4 regions of the Rhizobium sp. LjRoot254 genome follow, and region 1 is predicted to be linked to each of the others. Evidence: predicted binding sites of a transcription regulator. Region 1 holds the regulator's gene; each other region holds the start of a gene.

Region 1 (5,181 bases):
GTCGGGAATGACAAGCGCGTCGCCATCGATCCTGACGAAGCCCGACGGACCGCCGCGATGGGACACATCCACCTGCCGGCGACCATTGGCCAGGTCGGCATAGCTTGCAACGAAGAGCGTATCCGCCCGCTGGATCAAACCTCGCGCTGCCTCATCCGCCCTGTCCGCTGTCTCCGGAATCACCTCGGACGGCAAAGTAGGATCACTGGCATAGTACGCCCCACGTAGCTGGATATACTTCGGACAGTTGCCGAAGCTCTGTTCGACTCGCACGCTGAAGCCGGTGTCATCGCGAACAACCTCGCCGTTGAGGCGGTTGCGACGGCGGGTGCCCAAATCGATCCCCAGCATGCCAATTGCTCTTCCGTTATCCATTCCCGCGTCGGCGGGATCGAGAGGATCGCGCTTCAGATCGAGGTGGAGATATCGGTCGTCGATCGCCTGCAGGAAACCCGGATAACCGGTCCTTACCGTCGCCCAGGCGTCGCCGGCGGTGTCAACGGTCCCCAGGATAGCCATCGGCAGCAGCGGATAGAACAACCGGTGCTGCTCGATGAGATGGTCGCGGATGACGTGCCTGCCGACCTCCGCCAGCCGGTCGGCAACGCCGAGCGATGCTTGAAGCGCAACCTCGCCAGGATGCCAAGAACTATCGACTTTGAGATTTTGCAACATATGAAGCCCTCACGCAGCGCGAACGGCCGAGGCAAGCGGAAATTCCACGAAGCCCTGCAGGTTTTCGACCCTGTCGAGCCAAGCGAGGATGTGCTGATAGCCGCCCAATTCCACATTGCCCTCAGGTGCACGGGCGACATAGCTGTAGAGCGCGACATCGGCGATGCTTGGCGCTGTGCCACCCGCGATCCACTTGCGCTGCCCGAGCTCCTGGTTGAGCACGCCAAGTATGGCATGGGCACGCGGAATCACCTCTTCCGGCCTGTAGGGCGCGTTGAACACCGTGATCAACCGCGCCTGAGCCGGTCCATGGGCGAGTTGCCCGGCTGCGACCGAGAGCCAGCGCTGCACTTCGGCTGCGCTGCGGGCATCTTCCGGCAGCCAGTCCGTACGGCCGAATTTCTTGGCGAGATAGACCAGGATCGCATTGGAATCGGCGATAATGATGCCATCATCCTCCAACACCGGCACCTGACCGAGTGCATTGAGCGCCAGAAATTCCGGCGATTTGTGCGCGCGCTGGGCAAGGTCGACATCGATGATCTGGCAATCGACGCCGAGCAACGAGAGGAACAGCCTGGCGCGATGCGAATGGCCCGATAGGGTGAAATTATAGAGCTTCATTTTGACCTCCGATAATTGGGAAGGCTCAATATGATTGTTCCCCTTGGAATTGATAATCGGTGAATATGGAACTACACTGTTACGTCAGACGAAATAACTAGGCAAAATATGGACCGCTTGCAGGGAATGCGCATTTTCACTGAAGTGGTCGATTCCGGTGGTTTCGCCGCCGCCGCCAAGGCGATGCATCTGAGCGCACCGGCGGTGACCCGCGCGGTTGCGTCTCTCGAAGCCGAGATCGGCACACGCCTGCTAATCCGCACCACCCGCTCGGTGAAGCTGACTGCAGCCGGCGAAGGCTATGTTGCCGATTGCCGGCGCATCCTCGCTGAAATCGCCGAGGCCGAGGCCAATGCCGCGGGCAGTTTCGGCAATCCGGCGGGCGCGATTACCGTCACCGCGCCGGTGCTTTTCGGCAGGCTCTACGTCCTGCCAATCCTGCTGGATTTCCTCGATCTCAATCCGGCCGTGCAGGTGCGGTTCCTTCTGCTCGACCGTGTCACCAATCTCGTAGATGAGGGAATCGACGTTGCCATCCGCATCGCCCACCTGCCCTCCTCCGGCCTGACCGCACGACGCGTCGGCTTCATCCGGCAGGTCGTGTGCGGATCGCCCGACTATTTCGACCGGCACGGCGAACCCAAAATTCCGCAGGACCTGACATCCCACCGGCTGATCGGCCGCGACGGCATTTTCGGCGGCGCCGAATGGCAATTCGGCAGAGCAACGAAGATTCGCGTTCCGATCTCGACCCGCCTCACCTGCAACACCAATGACGCCGTCATCGATGCGGTGATCGCCGGCTGGGGTCTGTCGCGCTTCCAGTCCTATCAGGTCGCTGCTCATGTCAGGGCTGGCCGCCTCAGGACCGTGCTTGCCGAGTTCGAACAGGAACCCGTGCCCATCCATATCGTGCATGCCGAAGGCAGGTCCGCATCGGGCCGTCTCCGCGCGTTCGTGGACTTCGCCTCGGAGCGTTTGCGTGCCGATCCGGTGCTGGCCGATCCGGCGAAGGTATGAGTTTGGAAGCATCCGCCGAAGATCACATGATCAGTATGCGGTGGACGTGAGACAATTAATCGGAAATGATCGTCGGCATCCAGCAATCAATAGACAGAAGGTGCCACCATGGCGAACCCACCCCGCAGACCCGTCAGCGCCATGGATGCCGCTGAAGCATTGTTCAAGCCGGCGAAAAAGGTGGCCGCAGCGCCTGCCGTCGAGCGGCCGGCGCTGCCCAACACGAGGGAACTGGTTTCGCTCAAGATCGACAGCGACGTTCTGGCGTATTTCCAGGAAGCAGGTCCTGGCTGGCAGGAGCGCATCAACGATACATTGCGGGCGGCAATGCAGAAAAAATCCTGAAGATTTCCGCGCGCGATGCGCCACAGTTCATACCAGATTGCCTTTTTTGGGTCCCAGCGCCGAAAAATCGCATGATCACATGCTGATATAAGCAAAAATTAAACTCTTGCAGAACATAAATGGAACATATAGTGTTTGTTCCAGATTTGTTTCACGATTCTGCCGGGGTTTGAACATGCTAACCAGAAAACAGCAGGAATTGCTTCTCTTCATTCACGAGCGGATGAAGGAATCGGGCATTCCACCTTCCTTCGACGAGATGAAGGATGCGCTCGACCTCGCCTCCAAGTCGGGCATCCACCGGCTGATCACGGCTCTCGAGGAGCGCGGCTTCATCCGCCGCCTGCCGAACCGGGCCCGTGCGCTCGAGGTGATCAAGCTGCCGGAGGCCTATTCGCCGAGCGTCAAGCCGGCCGCCAGGGGTTTCTCGCCCAGTGTCATCGAGGGTTCGCTCGGCAAGCCGCAAGCACAGCCTCGGCCCGCCAACGACGATGTGCTCGATTCCGTGGCCATTCCCGTCATGGGCCGTATCGCGGCCGGTGTACCGATCTCGGCAATCCAGAACAACACGCATGAGATCGCAGTGCCTTCCGGCATGATCGGCAGCGGCGATCACTATGCGCTGGAGGTCAAGGGCGACTCGATGATCGAGGCCGGCATCCTCGACGGCGACACCGTCGTGATCCGCACCGGTTCGACCGCAAGTCCCGGCGATATCGTGGTGGCACTGGTCGACGACGAGGAAGCAACCCTCAAGCGCTTCCGCCGGAAGGGTGCCTCGATCGCGCTCGAGGCGGCAAATCCCGCTTACGAGACGCGGATTTTCGGACCTGACCGCGTGAAGGTCCAGGGTAAGTTGGTGGGCCTCATCCGCCGTTATCATTGAGCATCTTGGCCGGGACCGGGAACTTCTTCCCCGACCCCTGCGTTTTCCGCTGGGCAGAGCCATATTTACCAGTTGAAGGCGGGATGATTGCAGTCTTGCGCGTCCTTCGATAAGAAGAAGCGAAGGGTCAGAATTTCCGGAAATTTCTGCTTTTGTCCGTCCCCTCCGGGGTGATCGGGCAATTGCTGTGCTGTGTTCCGGCCTTCCGACATTTTGCCGCCCCATTCCGCCTCTAGCGCGGAGGCAGGCAATGGCCCAGAGATTGCATTCGACAGGAGAATCCATTTGAGCAACGACAAGAGAAAAGTAGCCCTTGTTACCGGCATTACGGGCCAGGATGGCGCCTATCTCGCCGAGCTGCTTCTGAGCAAGGGTTACATCGTCCACGGCATCAAGCGCCGCTCGTCGTCGTTCAACACCAGCCGCATCGAGAACATCTACCAGGATCCGCACGAGAAGGATCAGCGGTTCATCCTGCATTACGGCGACATGACGGATTCGACCAACCTGATCCGCATCGTGCAGGAGGCCCAGCCGGACGAGATCTACAATCTCGCCGCCCAGAGCCATGTGCGCGTGTCCTTCGAGACGCCTGAATATACCGCCAATGCCGACGGCATCGGCACGTTGCGCCTGCTTGAGGCCATCCGCATCCTGAAGATGGAGAAGAAGACCCGCTTCTACCAGGCCTCCACGTCTGAGCTTTACGGCCTGGTGCAGGAAGTGCCGCAGCGCGAGACGACACCCTTCTATCCGCGCTCGCCTTATGCGGCGGCGAAACTCTATTCCTACTGGATCGTGGTCAATTACCGCGAAGCCTATGGCCTGCACGCCTCCAACGGCATCCTGTTCAATCACGAGAGCCCGCTGCGCGGCGAGACCTTCGTCACGCGCAAGATTACGCGTGCTGCCGCTGCCATCCGGCTCGGCAAGCAGGACAAGCTTTATGTCGGCAACATCGATGCCAAGCGCGACTGGGGCCATGCCCGCGAATATGTCCGCGGCATGTGGATGATGCTGCAGCAGGATGAGCCCGACGACTACGTGCTCGCCACCGGTGAGACGACGGAAGTGCGCCAGTTCATTACCTGGGCCTTCGAGGATGTCGGCATCAATCTCGAATGGCGCGGCACCGGCGTCGACGAAAAGGGCTACGACATGCTGTCAGGCAATACAGTGGTCGAGATCGACCCGCGCTATTTCCGTCCCACCGAGGTCGAACTCCTGATCGGCGATCCGTCCAAGGCGCATCAGAAGCTCGGCTGGAAGCACGATACCTCCGTCCGCGATCTTTGCCGCGAAATGGTCAACGAAGACCTCAAGGTCATGCAGACCGCGACCGTGATGAAGGAAGCCTGAGGCCATGTATTCCCTCTCCGGAAAGCGGGTCTGGGTCGCCGGTCATCGCGGCATGGTCGGTTCGGCGATCATGCGCCGGCTCGATAGCGAAGGTTGTGAGGTGCTGGTCGCGTCACGCCAGGAGGCCGACCTGCGCGACCAGGCCGCGACCATGGCCTGGATCGAAAAAGCCAAGCCTGACGCCGTCTTTCTCGCAGCGGCGAAAGTCGGAGGCATCCTCGCCAACGACACCTATCCGGCCGACTTCCTCTACGACAACCTGATGATCGAGG
Region 2 (5,181 bases), 2.2 Mb from region 1:
TGGAGCGTGTGCGTCTCACCTCCGAGCTCGACTGTCACCGCACCTTCCGTGACGAAGAGTACGCCCTCGGCCTTTGGATCCAGCTCCGGCTGGTCGCTGCCGCCGCCCGGTGCGACTTCCATGATGTATTGTGAGAAGGTTTCCGCAAAGCCGGAAAGCGGGCGGGCGATGATCCAGAGACGCGTGCCGGTCCATAAGGGCAGGTAGCTGGTGACGATGTCCATCATCACGCCCTTGGGGATCACCGCATAGGCCTCGGTGAAGACCGCGCGGCCGGTGAGCAGTTCCGTCTGCGCCGGCGAGCCGCCTTTCGGCGCGTAGTAGTTTGGCTTTGTCACTATGTACTCCCGCGAAGTATTTTGCGTATCATCGTCGCGCCACCGACAGCGTCAAGCCGCCGCGACGGCGCGTCGTGCCGATGTACCGATATTCGACGGTCTTGTTTAGCCGTTTCCGGTTCTGAAAAGCAAAACACTCTTCATGCCACCACGCGCAATTGTATCTGCGATGCATGGCGCCGCTCGTGGTCGACCAGCCAGCGCTTGCGCGCGATGCCGCCGCCATAGCCGGTCAGCGATCCATTGCTGCCGACCAGGCGGTGGCAGGGCACGACGAGACTGACGGGGTTCAGCGCATTGGCCATCCCGATCGCGCGGGCGGCATTCGGCCTGCCGAGTGCGGCGGCCATCTGGCCGTAGGTGCGGGTTTCGCCGGGTGGGATGGCGCGCAAGGCTTCCCAAGCGCGGCGCTGGAACTCCGTGCCGCCGCCATCGACCTCGATGGCGTCAAGCGCCGCGAGATCGCCTTCGAAATAGGCGCGGATGGCGGATGTGATCTCGTTCAAGTCGTCCACCGGTTCCAGCATCGGCTCCTTGCCGAATCGTGCCCGCAGCATCGGCATCAGCCGGTGCTCGGTATCGCCGAACTCCATCGCGATCAGCCTGCCGCCATCGGCCACGATATGGATGGGGCCGATGGCGTGATCTGCCATGATCGTCTGGATTTGCAAGCGTCGCGCCTCAGAGAGCCAGCGATTGCTGCACCGGCTTGGGCGGCGCGACCTGGACGCCCTCGAGTTCCAACATGCGCTGCTTGGAATTCGAGCCGCCCGGCGCCGAGAAGCCGCCAATCTTGTTGCCGGCCGCCAGCACGCGGTGGCAGGGAATGATCAGCGCAACGGGGTTCTTCGCCATCGCCTCGCCGACGTCGCGCGCCGCTTCCGGTCCTGCGCCAAGTTCCTTTGCAAGCGTGCCATAGGTGGTCGTATGACCCCATCCGATACGACGGGCGGCGGCGTAGATCTCCTTGAAGAAATCGTCCTGACTGGAGAGATCGAGCTTCACATCAGAGAAATCCACCGTCTCGCCGGCGAAATAACGCTTCACAGCTGTAATGGTGTCAGCCACTTCCGCAGGCGGCGTCGCGGGTTCCGCACCGGCGATGCGGCGCAGCAGCAGGCGTTCAGTGCCATCATGGGTGCTGGTCGGCAGTTGGAAGCGCGTGATGCCCGCGTCATTCCACGCAATGCCGCAGAAGCCGCCGGCGGTTTCGAAGATATGATAGTGCTGAATTTTCCGGCTCATATCAGAGACTCCTCGTTTCAACTTGTCCCTAAGATGGTGCTTGCAGGCCCAGAATTCCACCCGATTCTTGCAATGTCAACAGTTCTGCCTTGAAATATGTTCACTCTTTGTTCTTGAAATTCTGGCGTTATGGATTAGACTTCTCTGCGTGCCCCGAGGAGACTTCCCATGCTCAATCAACTCGACTTTGGATCGGGACCGAAGCCGCCGACAAGGCGGCCCACGGGCAGCAATCTGTTTACCGCGCTGCGCCCGGACGAGGCAACCGCCCGTCAGGTGCATACCGTCGCCCGGGATATCCGAGACATGTATCGCGCCCATCGTCAGCCGTTGTCATCCAGGCGGCTCCATGTGAGTCTGATCAATCTTGGCCACAGCGAAGATCTGGAAGACAGCATGATTTTCACGGCAAGGGAGGCGATCGACAAGGCCCGTTTCGAGCCCTTTACCATCACGTTCGACCGCATCATGACCTTCAAGCAAGAAGCGGCGCGGCCTGTCGTCTTGTGCAGTAATGGCGAAAACATCGGGCTGCTGAAGCTCACGGCACGACTAGCCGATGCACTCTATGGCGTCGGCCTGGACATCGGCTACAATCCGACGTTCCGGCCGCATATGACGCTGCTCTATCACCATGCGCCGATCGAGGATCACCAGCTTCCAACCCCGATTACATGGACGGTGAACGAGGTATGGCTTATCCACAGCCTGCTGGGACAGGGGCGCTATGAATTTCTATGGCCGCTGAGGAATTGATCGATGCGCCTGCAACATTCAGGCGTTGGCGGCACGGAGGCGCTCAGCGGCTTCGATGAGCTGTTCAGGTGCAGAGCGAAGCTCGAAGCGGCCGCCTTCGAGCACGACCTGGTTGCGACCGGCGGCCTTGGCGGCATAAAGGCACTCGTCTGCCCTGACCATGGCTTCCACCGGCGAGGCTTCGCTTTCGCCGATCGTGGCGACGCCGAAACTCACGGTGATCTGCCGGTCGATGGCAATGTGGCGCCAGTCCCGCGCCGCGAAACGGATCCGGATCGATTGCGCCAGCACGCCGCCTTCGGCAAGGCTGGCACCCGGAATGAAGATCACGAATTCCTCACCGCCGAAGCGTGCCGAGATGGCGTGGGCGGGCAGGCTGTTGCCGAGTTCGGCCGCCAGCTCGGCGATCACCCGATCGCCTGCACCATGCCCGAAACGGTCGTTGACCTGCTTGAAATGATCGATATCGCAGATCAGCACAGTACCCTCATACCGCCCGGAATGCTTCTTCGGCGCCAGCGCGCCATCGAAGCCGCGCCGGTTATAAAGGCCCGTCAGCGGGTCGCGGTCGGCTGCATCGCGATAGCGCAGAAGCGTGGCCGCGGTGATCGAACCCAAAACGGAGAGCGCAAAGAGCAGGCCGACCGCACTGGTCGTGATCTGCATGGCCCAGGCGTATGACGACGTCGCGAAATCCTCCAGCCGATCGCTCGATTTGACGAAGAAGACGAACACCATGACCCGCGCCAATGTGTCGAGCACCACAAGGCTGCTCATGACGATCAGCGCACGGTCGGCGAGCTTGGTCGCGCGGTCCATCACCTTCAGCAGGGCGAAACCGAGCAGGCAGGAGGTGGCGACATCGTTGAGAAAGAGTTCGGCATGCAGGCTGCGCTCGACGAGCACGACATAGAGGTCGATGAGAAGATAGGCCAGCATGAACGCCGCGCGTTCGCGCCGGTAGAGCGGCATCGAAAACTGTACGAGGAGAGCCTCGGCATAGAAGAAGAAGCCCGCGACGAAGAAAGCATCACCTGAAAGCGCGCCGATTTCCACCGGCAGCGGCACGACCGACGCCATGAATCCGAGCGCGCTGAAACCGAAGCCCAATCCCCACGCCCTGCCCGACGGCACATTGAAGCGCGACAGAACCACGAACACGGCTGAGAATGTCACCATCATGATCGGCAACAGGAAGGATAGGGCGGAGGTCGATTCCATCAAGTGTCCCCGGAAGCCGCCAGCGGAGGAAGGACGGCTGCCCGCTATCTAGCCTTTCTGCCGTTAAGAATCGCTGAAGTAGAAACACGAAATAGTGCATCTCGCCTGGACTTTTCCGCGCTGTGCTTTGTGATAAAGACAGGCGGAATAGAGGCATAGGAATGGGCGAATGACGGTCAGAATCTACGGGATCAAGAACTGCGACACGATGAAGAAGGCCTTCGACTGGCTGAAGTCGCACGGCATCGCCTATGACTTTCACGATTACCGCGCCGAAGGCATCGATACGAAGGTCGTCAAAGCCTGGTGCGACAGCGTCGGCTGGGAGAAGGTGCTCAACAAGGCGAGCACCACATTCAAGGAACTGCCCGATGCCGACAAGGCCGGCCTTGACGAGGACAAGGCGATTTCGCTGATGACCCGCGAGCCGACGATGATCAAACGGCCGGTGTTGATTGCCGGCGAGACGATCCTGAACGGCTTCAAGCCGGCCATCTATGAAGCAATCCTGGAGAAGCGGGCGAGTTGAGCATGTCCAAGTCCACCCGTGCCACGCTGGCGCTTGCGGCTGCCAAGGCCACATTCGAGGTCCTGACCTACGACTACGATCCGGATGCCGACAAGATCGGCATGCAGGCGGCGGAATCGCTCAGAGTCTCGCCGTCGATCGTGCTGAAAACGCTGATGGCAGAGGTGGATGGCAAGCCGGTCTGCGTCGTCGTGCCGTCCGACCGCGAGGTAAGCATGAAGAAGCTCGCGGCGGCCTTCAAGGGCAAGTCCGCCAACATGATGAAGCCTGCGAATGCGGAGAAGGTTACCGGTTACGTCGTCGGCGGCATCTCGCCGTTCGGCCAGAAGAAGGCCGTGCCGACGGTCTTCGAAGCCGAAGCGATGGCGCATGAACTGGTCTATATGAATGGCGGCCAGCGCGGGCTTCAAGTGAAGCTCTCGCCGGCCGAAGCGGTCGCGGTGCTGAAGGCGATATCAGCGCCGGTTGTCGCCTGAGGCCTTGATCAGCCCGCGTTCTCGGTGGCGCTGGGCGCTTCGGCCTTGGGGCCGCCCTTGGAAACGCCGACCATGGCGGGGCGCAACACGCGCTCGCCGATCACGTAGCCATCTTGCACGACCTGGATCACGGTGTTGTTCGGCAGGTCCGCATTGGGAACCTCGAACATCGCCTGGTGGAAATGCGGGTCGAATTTCTGGCCGGCGGGCTCGATCTTCTTGACGCCATGGCGCTCGAGTGCCGAAAGCATGGCGCGCTCGGTCATCTCGACACCTTCGACCAGTGCCAGAAAGCCGGCATCGCCGGCGGCGCGGGCTTCCGCCGGAATGGCGTCCAGCGCACGGCGGAGATTGTCCGATACGGACAGCATGTCGCGCGCGAAGGCGGCGGCGGAATAGGTCTTGGCGTCCTTCACTTCGCGCTCGGTGCGGCGGCGAAGATTGTCCATCTCGGCGGCCAGCCGCAGGAACTTGTCCTTCAGCTCGGCATTCTCGGCCTTCAATACCTCGATGGGATCGAGTTCGGCGGGCGCTTCAGCCTGCGCATCGGCGGCCTGGGCAGCGTCGGGCGTCTCAGCACCGGCCACGGCTTCCTGGGCCTCCGTTTCGTAAGCGT
Region 3 (5,181 bases), 2.9 Mb from region 1:
TTGACCGCAGCCTGACGCGCCGGGTTCTGGCCCTCGCCCGCCTGCAGCACCTGGCCGAGTATGACTTCGTTGACTTCCGAGGCGTCGACGCCCGCGCGGCTCAGCACGCCATTGATCACCGCGATGCCGAGTTCGTGCGCTGGCGTATTGGCAAACGAACCGTTGAACGAGCCGACGGCGGTGCGCGCAGCGCTTGCGATGACGATCGAGGGGCTGGACATGGCATTTCCTCCTTGGATTTTTTGGGACAGTGGCAAAGGGCCGTAGGACTGTCAAATGGAAAGGGATCGTGCCGCTGATATCGGGACGTGGCACGCCCGTATCAAGTTCCCGTCCGGCATTCCTTGGAATCCCGCATATTTCAAGCGGTTGAGCATGCATGATGCGGTGCAAATTGCTGCGCAAAAAAAATCGCACAAAATCGCCGCATTGCACAAATCGATTGTATTTCCGTATGATTTTCGCTTAGACTGAACCATGCGCTGGGAGTGGAGCGCACTGCAGTCAACGAACTGCGCGCTGTCAGGAGGAAACAGATGGCAAAACACGATGGGCAGACCGTCATCAAGAAATATGCGAACCGGCGCCTCTACAACACCGGGACCAGCACTTATGTAACCCTTGACGACCTTGCCCAGATGGTGAAGCGCGGCGAGGATTTCACCGTGCAGGATGCCAAGAGCGGCGACGACATCACCCATTCCGTGCTGACCCAGATCATTTTCGAGCAGGAATCCAAGAACGGCAACACGCTGCTGCCGATCTCGTTCCTGCGCCAGCTGATCTCCTATTACGGAGACCAGATGCAGACCTTCGTGCCGTCCTATCTCGAGCAATCCATGCACGCCTTCGGCGAGCAGCAGAGCCAGATTCGCGAGCATATGGCGAAGACGCTCGGCGACACGCCGCTGGCCAAGAATCTGTCCGTGCCGATGCAACTGATGGAAGAGCAGATCAAGCGCAACACCGAGATTTTCCGCCAGGCGATGGAAGTCTTCACGCCCTTCGGGGCTACGGGCGGAGCAGCTGCGAAAGCCGAGCCGAAGAAACCCGCGGAAGCCAAGGATATCGACGAGCTCAAGGAACAGCTCCGGGCGCTGCAGACCAAGATCGAGAATATGTAGTAGTTACGGCCACTACGCCTCGACGTCATCCCAACATATGTCGCAAGCCCTTGGACAAGTCCGTCGGTTTGGCAATATGGCTAACATATTGTTATCGCACCAGATATAGCGTTGAACAAACCGGGAAACCTGTACCATTTCCGATTCGTCAGCGATTCGTTCCGGCTCCGATCATACTGTGCATAATTGAAAAAGGCGGCGTCTTGCGACGCCGCTATAAAGCTACCCAGGAGTTGAAACTGTCGGGTTTAACGGCAGCGCGCTTCGTGCCGCCGGCCGCGCCTGTCCTCATAAATGCAATAGCCGGGACGCGTCGCCTTGCTGACGAAGGCCATGGTGACGCCGCCAATGACGGCTCCGACCGCTGCGCTGCGAACATTGCCACCGATCAGGCCACCTACGACAGCGCCGGTTGCCGCGCCGACGGTGACGTTCTTTTCCGTGCGTGTGCACGAGGTCATTGCCAAGGGTATAATGAGGAGGGATGCGACAAGCAGATTCTTCATGGAACTAATCCTTTCGAAGCGCACTATATCCGTCCCATCAGCACAAGGATGAGGACGATGATCAAGACTAGTCCAAGACCGCCCGACGGTCCATAGCCCCAACCGCGGCTGTAACCCCAGCTCGGGATTGCTCCTATCAGGAGAAGAATGAGCACGATAATCAAAATGGTCCCGAGCATGGCGTGGCTCCGTTCAGTGTTTGAATTTGCACGGGCCATCAACGCGCTGAAGGACAAGTTGGTTCCAATGATGCACGCGGAAAGGCCTCAGCGCCAGCGGGTTGAGGCGCGGCATACGCTTATGGTTAGCCAGTTGCTACACCACTAGATGTTGTATGGAACGTATGGGGAAACCGCAGCGCAGCGTGATTCGTCGATGATTCGTTCCATTTTGGTTCAGGCAGCGCCGGAGCGCCTCCCAAATCCGCGGACCGGATTCCATTTATTGTATAGTTACAAAATATTAACCATAATTCGAGGTGGCGTTTGACGCCATATTTTGCCCCCATCGGCGGGCGGATCGACAGTTGACCAGGAAAAGCCAACGGATTCAGCCTATTGCAAAGCGAAGGACCAAAGACACTATATGTGGTATAGAACAAACGCCGAACGACAGTGAGTCAGCGATTCGTCGCCGATTCGTTCCGAGAGTGTTCCAAAACTTGCCAGAGTGCTGATTTTTATCATTAATCAATTATGAACGGGCGACAAATGGCACCGTTGGACGCGTCCCAGGTAGACTTTGACTTGCAATTGCAATGAAGCGGATGCATGGATTGCCGCTTTCCAAGGTCCGGCGCCTGGCCGGACTCCCATGAAATGGACTGGACCCCTTGAAATCCGATCCCCAGAACTTGAGCGGCCGCGGCGTCACCGCGGTGCTTGGCCCGACCAATACCGGTAAGACCCACTACGCGATCGAGCGCATGGTGGCCCATTCATCGGGTGTGATCGGCCTGCCTCTCAGGCTTCTGGCACGCGAAGTCTATGGCCGGCTGGTCGACAAGGTCGGCGCTGCCAATGTCGCGCTGATCACCGGCGAAGAGAAGATCGCCCCACCCAACGCCCGCTTTTCCGTCTGCACCGTCGAGGCCATGCCCGACGAGACCAAGGCGGCCTTCGTCGCCATCGACGAGGTCCAGCTCGCCGGCGATTTCGAACGCGGCCATGTCTTCACTGATCGCATACTGCACCTGCGGGGCCGCGAGGAGACGCTGCTGCTGGGTGCCGCGACGATGAAGCCGATCCTCACCAAGGTCCTGCCGGGCATCAACGTGGTCGAGCGGCCGCGCCTGTCGCAGCTCTTCTATGCCGGATCGAAGAAGATCACCCGCTTGCCGCATCGCTCGGCCATCGTCGCCTTCTCGGCCGACGAGGTCTATGCGATCGCCGAACTGGTCAAGCGCCAGCGCGGCGGTGCCGCCGTCGTTATCGGCGCGCTGTCGCCGCGCACCCGCAACAAGCAGGTGGAACTCTACCAGGCGGGCGACGTCGAATATATCGTCGCGACCGACGCCATCGGCATGGGGCTCAACCTCGATGTCGATCATGTCGCTTTCGCCCAGGACCGCAAATACGATGGCTTCCAGTATCGCAACCTGAATGCCGGCGAACTCGGCCAGATCGCCGGCCGCGCAGGCCGGCATCTCCGGGATGGCACTTTCGGCGTGACGGGCCAGACGCGGCCCTTCGACGATGAGCTGGTCAAGCGCATCGAAAGCCATGAATTCGACAATGTGAAAGTCATGCAGTGGCGGTCCAAGGTGCTCGACTATTCGACCCTTGCCACGCTCAAGGCGAGCCTCGAGGCGGCGCCGCGCATTTTTGGCCTGACCAAGGCATTGCCCTCGGACGATTTCCAGGCGCTGGAACATCTGTCGCGCTACCCTGATATTTTGCCGCTTGCCACGTCGCGCGAAAGGGTGGAAAAGCTCTGGGAGATTTGCGCGCTTCCGGATTACCGGCGTATCACCTCGCTCCAGCATTCGGATCTGGTGGCGGCGATATACAAGGACATCGTTCGCCGCGGCGCCGTCGATGAAAGCTTCATGTCCGAGCAGGTTCGCCGGGCCGACAGGACCGATGGTGAAATCGATACGTTATCAGCGCGTATTGCGCAAATCAGGACTTGGACCTATGTGTCCAACCGGCCGGGCTGGCTTGCAGATCCGGCACACTGGCAGGAAAAAACGCGCGATATAGAGGACCGACTGTCCGACGCGTTGCATGAGAGGTTGACCAATCGCTTCGTTGATCGCAGGACATCTGTGCTCATGAAGCGCCTGAGAGAGAATACGATGCTTGAAGCGGAAATCAGTGTGAATGGCGATGTCTTTGTTGAAGGACATCATGTGGGGCAGCTATCCGGTTTCCGGTTCACGCTGGTCGGCAGTACCGACGGACAGGACCTGAAGGCGGTCGAGAACGCGGCGAGCAAGGCGCTCGCACTCGAGTTCGAGGCCCGTGCAGCACGCCTGCATGCCGCCGGCAACAACGATCTGGCACTATCGAGCGATGGGCTCGTGCGTTGGCTCGGCGAACCTGTGGGACGGCTGACGCCATCGGATCACATCATGCGTCCGCGCGTGGTCCTGCTCGCCGATGAGCTGCTTTCGGGTCATGCCCGCGAACATGTGCAGGCCCGCATCGAGCGCTTCATCAATCATCATATCGCAACGGTGCTCAAGCCGCTCGACGACCTGACACGCGCCGAGGATCTACAGGGCATCGCCAAGGGCCTGGCCTACCAGATCGCTGAAAATCTCGGCGTACTGTTCCGTCGCGACATTACCGAAGAGGTGAAGGCGCTCGACCAGGAGGGCCGCGCCTCGATGCGCAAATACGGCATCCGGTTCGGCGCCTACCATGTCTTCATGCCGGCACTGCTGAAGCCGGCGCCCGCCGAACTGATCACGCTGCTCTGGGCGCTCAAGAACGATGCACTCGACAAGCCCGGCTACGGCGACCTGATCCCCGCACTCGCCGCCGGACGGACCTCGATTGTCACCGACCATACCTATGAGCGCAACTTCTATCGCCTCGCCGGCTTCCGGTTCCTCGGCAAGCGCGCCGTGCGCATCGATATCCTCGAGCGCCTCGCCGATCTCATCCGCCCGCTTCTGCAATGGAAGCCGGGCGCTGCAAACCGTCCCGACGGCGCCTATGACGGTCGCCGCTTCATCGCGACGCCGGCGATGCTTTCGATCCTCGGCGCCACGGCCGACGACATGGAAGAGATTCTCAAGGGCCTCGGCTACCGCGCCGACAGCGTGACTGCCGACGAGGCCTCCGCGCATCTCGCTGCATCGGCGCCCGCGCCGGCTGCTCCAGCCGCTGTAGAGACTGCAGACGCGACCGTTGCGACCGAGTCTGCTTCCGCAGACGCTGATTCTGCTGCTGAGGCTGCTGTCGAAGGTGCCGCGGCCTTGGAAACCAAGGTCGAGGAAACTGCGACGGAGGAAGCAAAGGTTGAAGTAGCCGCTGCCGAATCGACGGATGCACCAGCCGAAGCCGAGACCATCACGGAAGACGCCGTTGTTGCCGCCGAGGCAA
Region 4 (5,181 bases), 2.2 Mb from region 1:
CGGTTCGCAGATCCCCGATTACAACGAGGCCTTCGCGCTTGCCGTGCTCGCCATGCTGCCGCCAGTCATGCTCGTCGTGATCTTCCAGCGCTGGTTCATCAAGGGCCTCACCGAGAGCGACAAGTAGCAATTTATCCAGAGGGATGTCGACATGGCACGCATTGAAATCAACCAGGTCTCCAAGGTCTATTCCAACGGTATGACCGCCGTGAACAGCGTCTCCGTCGATGTCGCCGATGGCGAGTTCATCGTGCTGGTCGGACCCTCCGGCTGCGGGAAATCCACGCTGCTGCGCATGGTCGCGGGCCTTGAGGATATCTCGAAGGGCGAGGTGAGGATCGGCGAGAAGGTGGTCAACAAGACCGATCCCGCCGACCGCGACATCGCCATGGTGTTCCAGAACTACGCGCTCTACCCGCATATGACCGTCTACGACAATCTCGCCTACGGCCTCAAGAATCGCGGCACGCCAAAGACCGAGATCGCATCCCGCGTGGCGGAAGCCGCCAGGATGCTGGAGCTCGAACCCTATCTGGAGCGCAAGCCGCGCGCACTCTCCGGCGGCCAGCGCCAGCGTGTCGCCATGGGTCGCGCCATCGTCCGCAAGCCCGCCGCCTTCCTGTTCGACGAGCCGCTCTCCAATCTCGACGCCAAGCTCCGCGTCTCGATGCGCGGCGAAATCCGCAAGCTGCAGCGCCGGCTCGGCACGACCTCGATCTATGTCACCCACGACCAGCTCGAAGCCATGACGCTCGCTGATCGCCTCGTCGTGCTCAATGCCGGCCAGATCGAGCAGATCGGCAGCCCGCTCGATATCTATCACAAGCCGGCCTCGACCTTCGTCGCCGGCTTCATCGGTTCGCCGGCGATGAACCTGCTGAACGCCACGCGTGTCGACGGCAGCTGGAAGGTCGGCGATCAGGCGATCGCGGTGGCTGGCGCGAACGGAGACGCAACCGTCACCCTCGGCATGCGGGCGGAGAATCTCACGATCGCCGCCCCTGGCGCCGGTGGCTTCACCATGAAGCTCGACTATGTCGAGGAACTGGGCGCCCAGCGCCTGCTGCACGGCATGATCGACGGCCAGCCACTGGTCGTCGCCACCGCGCTCGAAGATGATTTCAACTGCGAGATCAACCTCGCGATCGACTCAGCTGATGTACATTACTTCGTGACCGCCACCGGCAAGCGCATTGAAAGAGCAACGGCCAACGCCTGACGGGCTTGCCTTGATCGGTGTCGCGTCCTACATCATGCAGACTTCACGCATTCAGGGGTTTGAATATGGCGCGGATCACCAATGTCGCCGTCCAGATGGACCATGTGTCCTCCATCAATATCGCGGGCGACTCGACCTTCGCCATGAGCCTCGAGGCGCAATCGCGCGGCTACAAGCTGTTCCACTACACGCCCAACCAGCTCTCGATGCGCGACGGCACGATCTACGCGACCGCCGAGCCGATGGAACTGCGCGACGTCAAGGGCGACCACTTCACGCTTGGCGCGCCGGAAAAGATCGACCTCTCGACCATGGATGTCGTGCTGCTCCGCCAGGACCCGCCCTTCGACATGGCCTATATCACGGCAACCCACTTGCTCGAACGCATTCATCCGAAGACGCTTGTTGTCAACGATCCGGCCTGGGTGCGCAATTCGCCCGAGAAGATATTCGTCACCGAATTCGCCGACCTGATGCCGAAGACGCTGATCACCCGCGACCCCAAGGAAATCGCCGATTTCCGCGCAGAGATGGGCGACATTATCCTCAAGCCGCTCTACGGCAATGGCGGCGCCGGTGTCTTCCATTCCACCCGCGACGACCGCAATCTCTCCTCGCTGATGGAAATGTTCGCCCAGATGTTCCGCGAGCCCTTCATCGCGCAGGAATACCTGCCGGCGGTGCGTGCCGGCGACAAGCGCATCCTGCTCGTCGATGGCGAGCCTGTCGGCGCGATCAACCGTGTGCCGGCCGAGAACGACGCCCGCTCCAACATGCATGCCGGCGGCCGGCCGGAACATACCGAACTCACCGCCCGCGAACGCGAAATCTGCACCCGCATCGGTCCTGCGCTGCGGGAACGGGGCTTCATCTTCGTCGGCATCGACGTGATCGGCGATTACATGACCGAGATCAACGTCACCTCGCCGACCGGCATTCGCGAAGTCAAGCGCTTCAGCGGCGTCGATGTCGCGGCACTGATGTGGGACGCCATCGAGCGCAAGCGCGCCTGACGCTCGTCCCACACGCCCGACGGGTTGCAGGTTGAGCTGGTTTGTTCTCATCGCACAACCAGATACAACCGATTTGCATCCATGCCGCGATTTTGTTCGTAAATTGTTCTTGTTTTATTCCATAATCCATGCTTGATTGCAATCGTTAACTGCTAAAACGTGTATTTCAGCAGGCTTGGCGGGAAATTCAGGGGCATCGGCGATGGTGGCAAGGGTCTCGACGGTTGCATTCCAGGGTATCGAAGGCGCGCCTGTCGATGTGCAGGTGATGATCGGCCCGGGCAAGGTCAACATGCATATTGTCGGACTTGGCGACAAGGCCGTGGCCGAGAGCCGCGAGCGGGTCCAGGCCGCACTCCACGCGTCCGGGCTGACGCTGCCGCCGAAGAAAGTCACCGTCAATCTCGCACCCGCCGATCTGCCGAAGGAAGGCAGCCATTACGACCTGCCGATCGCGCTGGCACTGATGGCGACGCTCGGCGCCATTCCAGCCGACGCGCTGGCCGATTATGTGGTGATCGGCGAACTCAATCTCGACGGCACGATCGCGCCGGTGGCCGGTGCGCTTCCTGCCGCCATCAGCGCCAACGCCATGGGCAAGGGCCTGATCTGTCCGCATGACAGCGGCCCGGAAGCGGCTTGGGCGGGTGCCGGCATGGATATCCTGGCGCCGCGCAGTCTGATCGGCCTCGCCAATCATTTTCGCGGCACCCAGGTGCTGAGCAGGCCGGAGCCGGCGATCCGCCAGAGCCCCGCCAATCTCCCCGATCTCGCCGACATCAAGGGACAGGAAAGCGCCAAGCGCGCGCTGGAAGTGGCTGCCGCCGGCGGGCATAATTTGCTGATGATTGGGCCGCCCGGTTCGGGCAAGTCGATGCTGGCGCAGCGGCTGCCTTCCATCCTGCCGCCGCTGGGTGCCGCCGAACTCCTGGAAGTCTCGATGATCCATTCCATCGCCGGGCAACTCTCAGGCGGCAAGCTGTCGGATCGCAGGCCATTCCGCGCACCGCATCATTCCGCGACCATGGCCGCTCTTGTCGGCGGTGGGCTGCGGGCCAGGCCGGGCGAGGCATCGCTCTCCCACAATGGTGTGCTCTTCCTCGATGAACTGCCCGAATTCCATCCAGCCACGCTCGATGCGCTTCGCCAGCCACTCGAAACGGGCGAATGCGTCATAGCGCGCGCCAACCACCATGTCAGCTACCCCGCCAATATCCAGCTCGTCGCGGCGATGAATCCTTGCAAATGCGGCATGGCCGGCGAGCCGGGGCACACCTGCGCACGCGGTCCGCGCTGCGTCAGCGATTATCAGTCGCGGCTGTCCGGTCCGCTTCTCGACCGCATCGATATCCGGATCGAAGTGCCGGCGGTGACTGCCGGCGATCTGATCCGCCCGACCGCCGCCGAGACGAGTGCCGTGATCGCCCGGCGGGTGGCTCGGGCACGGGAATTGCAGCTGGATCGCTTCATCGCGCTGGGTGAGCCCAAAGTGAGTTGCAACGCGCGCTGCTCGACCGCGCTGATCGAGAAGATCGCCGAACCGGACGCCGGCGGGCTGCAGCTTCTGCGGGACGCGGCCGACAAGATGAAATTCTCCGCGCGCGGCTATCACCGCATTCTCAAGGTCGCGCGAACACTCGCTGACCTGGATGAGGCGGCTCGTGTGGGGCGCATTCATCTGGCCGAGGCGATCTCATACAGGATCGCAGGCGAGCGGCTGCAGAGCGCGGCTTAGCGAAAACAGGAAAGGGCCGGTTGCTCGGCCCTCTCTGATTTCGACAATGATGTGGAATCTCAGCTTCCGAGCCCCTCGAACAGCGCGGTCGAGAGATAGCGCTCGGCGAAGGAGGGGATGATCACGACGATGTTCTTGCCGGCATTTTCCTCGCGCAGGCCGAGTACGATCGCGGCGGTGAGTGCGGCACCCGAGGAAATGCCGACCGGTACGCCTTCGAGCCTGGCGACGAGGCGGGCGTTGGCGAAGGCGTCGTCATTGGTGACGGTTATGACTTCGTCGTAAACGGACTTATCGAGGATTGCGGGAGCGAAGCCGGCGCCGATCCCTTGGATCTTGTGCGGGCCGGGATTGCCGCCGGAAAGGATTGGGGAATCGGCGGGCTCGACGGCGATGACCTTGAGGCCCGGCTTCCTTGCCTTCAGCACCTGGCCGGCGCCGGTGATCGTACCACCGGTGCCGATGCCGGAGACAAGAAAATCAACCGTGCCGTTGGTGTCGTTCCAGATCTCCTCGGCCGTGGTCTTGCGGTGGATTTCGGGATTGGCCGGATTTTCGAACTGCTGCGGAATGATCGCATCGGGGATCGATGCGGCCAGTTCCTCGGCCTTGGCGATGGCGCCCTTCATGCCCTTGGCGCCTTCGGTCAGCACCAGTTCGGCGCCAAGCAGCGCCAGCATCTTGCGGCGTTCGATCGACATGGTCTCTGGCATGGTGAGGATCAGCTTGTAGCCCTTGGCGGCGGCGGCGAAGGCAAGCGCGATGCCGGTATTGCCGGAGGTCGGCTCGATGAGGGTGGATTTTCCGGGGGTGATCTTGCCCTGGGCCTCGAGCGACTCGATCATCGCCACCCCGATGCGGTCCTTGACCGAGGCGATCGGATTGAAGAATTCCAGCTTGGCGAGAAGGTTGGCCTTCACGCCCTTTTCCCTGGCCAACTTGTCGAGTCGGACGATGGGTGTGTCGCCGATCGTTTCGGTGATCGAATTGTAGATCCGGCCGCGACCAGGCTTCTTGGCATCTGACATGTTGCTCTCCCAGGTTTGTCTGGGGAGAAACTAGGCGCTTGGGTTTCGTCTTTCCAGACAGATTCGCGCGAGGAGAGCGCAATTTCGGAAATAAACCTCCCGCATTGCCAGCAGCCAAGCAATATTCTCCATTGAATTTATCGAATGGCGATATAACCCGCGGTTCCGGCAAGGAAGGTGGCGGAG

What was found. Region 1 encodes LexA, which represses DNA repair genes until DNA is damaged. Its sites were predicted from a motif close to TGTTCNNNNTGTGTTCNG; they were not measured.
Positions count from the first base shown of each region.
Region 2: ACSQ26_RS21630 (2'-5' RNA ligase family protein) is a predicted target of LexA. The motif match lies at 1,681-1,698, and genes of this name have one in related genera.
Region 3: ACSQ26_RS25070 (helicase-related protein) is a predicted target of LexA. The motif match lies at 2,224-2,241, and genes of this name have one in related genera.
Region 4: ACSQ26_RS22020 (YifB family Mg chelatase-like AAA ATPase) is a predicted target of LexA. The motif match lies at 2,326-2,343, and genes of this name have one in related genera.

Region 1 covers NZ_CAXUSM020000001.1:2,220,116-2,225,296, forward strand. The annotation lists gene ACSQ26_RS10900 (flavin-nucleotide-binding protein) at 1-675, opposite strand, end outside; gene ACSQ26_RS10905 (glutathione S-transferase family protein) at 685-1,299, opposite strand; gene ACSQ26_RS10910 (LysR family transcriptional regulator) at 1,408-2,319, shown strand; gene ACSQ26_RS10915 (BrnA antitoxin family protein) at 2,428-2,664, shown strand; gene lexA (transcriptional repressor LexA) at 2,840-3,550, shown strand; gene gmd (GDP-mannose 4,6-dehydratase) at 3,836-4,909, shown strand; gene fcl (GDP-L-fucose synthase) at 4,914-5,181, shown strand, end outside.
Region 2 covers NZ_CAXUSM020000001.1:4,387,700-4,392,880, forward strand. The annotation lists gene ACSQ26_RS21615 (bifunctional allantoicase/(S)-ureidoglycine aminohydrolase) at 1-338, opposite strand, end outside; gene ACSQ26_RS21620 (methylated-DNA--[protein]-cysteine S-methyltransferase) at 479-1,009, opposite strand; gene ACSQ26_RS21625 (methylated-DNA--[protein]-cysteine S-methyltransferase) at 1,020-1,583, opposite strand; gene ACSQ26_RS21630 (2'-5' RNA ligase family protein) at 1,752-2,339, shown strand; gene ACSQ26_RS21635 (GGDEF domain-containing protein) at 2,358-3,560, opposite strand; gene ACSQ26_RS21640 (arsenate reductase) at 3,730-4,089, shown strand; gene ybaK (Cys-tRNA(Pro) deacylase) at 4,092-4,565, shown strand; gene grpE (nucleotide exchange factor GrpE) at 4,574-5,181, opposite strand, start outside.
Region 3 covers NZ_CAXUSM020000001.1:5,086,412-5,091,592, reverse strand. The annotation lists gene ACSQ26_RS25095 (acetyl-CoA C-acetyltransferase) at 1-221, opposite strand, end outside; gene ACSQ26_RS25090 (hypothetical protein) at 277-474, shown strand; gene phaR (polyhydroxyalkanoate synthesis repressor PhaR) at 537-1,124, shown strand; gene ACSQ26_RS25080 (YMGG-like glycine zipper-containing protein) at 1,373-1,630, opposite strand; gene ACSQ26_RS25075 (DUF3309 family protein) at 1,654-1,809, opposite strand; gene ACSQ26_RS25070 (helicase-related protein) at 2,454-5,181, shown strand, end outside.
Region 4 covers NZ_CAXUSM020000001.1:4,457,316-4,462,496, reverse strand. The annotation lists gene ugpE (sn-glycerol-3-phosphate ABC transporter permease UgpE) at 1-127, shown strand, start outside; gene ugpC (sn-glycerol-3-phosphate ABC transporter ATP-binding protein UgpC) at 152-1,219, shown strand; gene gshB (glutathione synthase) at 1,285-2,232, shown strand; gene ACSQ26_RS22020 (YifB family Mg chelatase-like AAA ATPase) at 2,435-3,967, shown strand; gene cysK (cysteine synthase A) at 4,027-4,995, opposite strand; gene ACSQ26_RS22010 (LysE family translocator) at 5,133-5,181, opposite strand, start outside.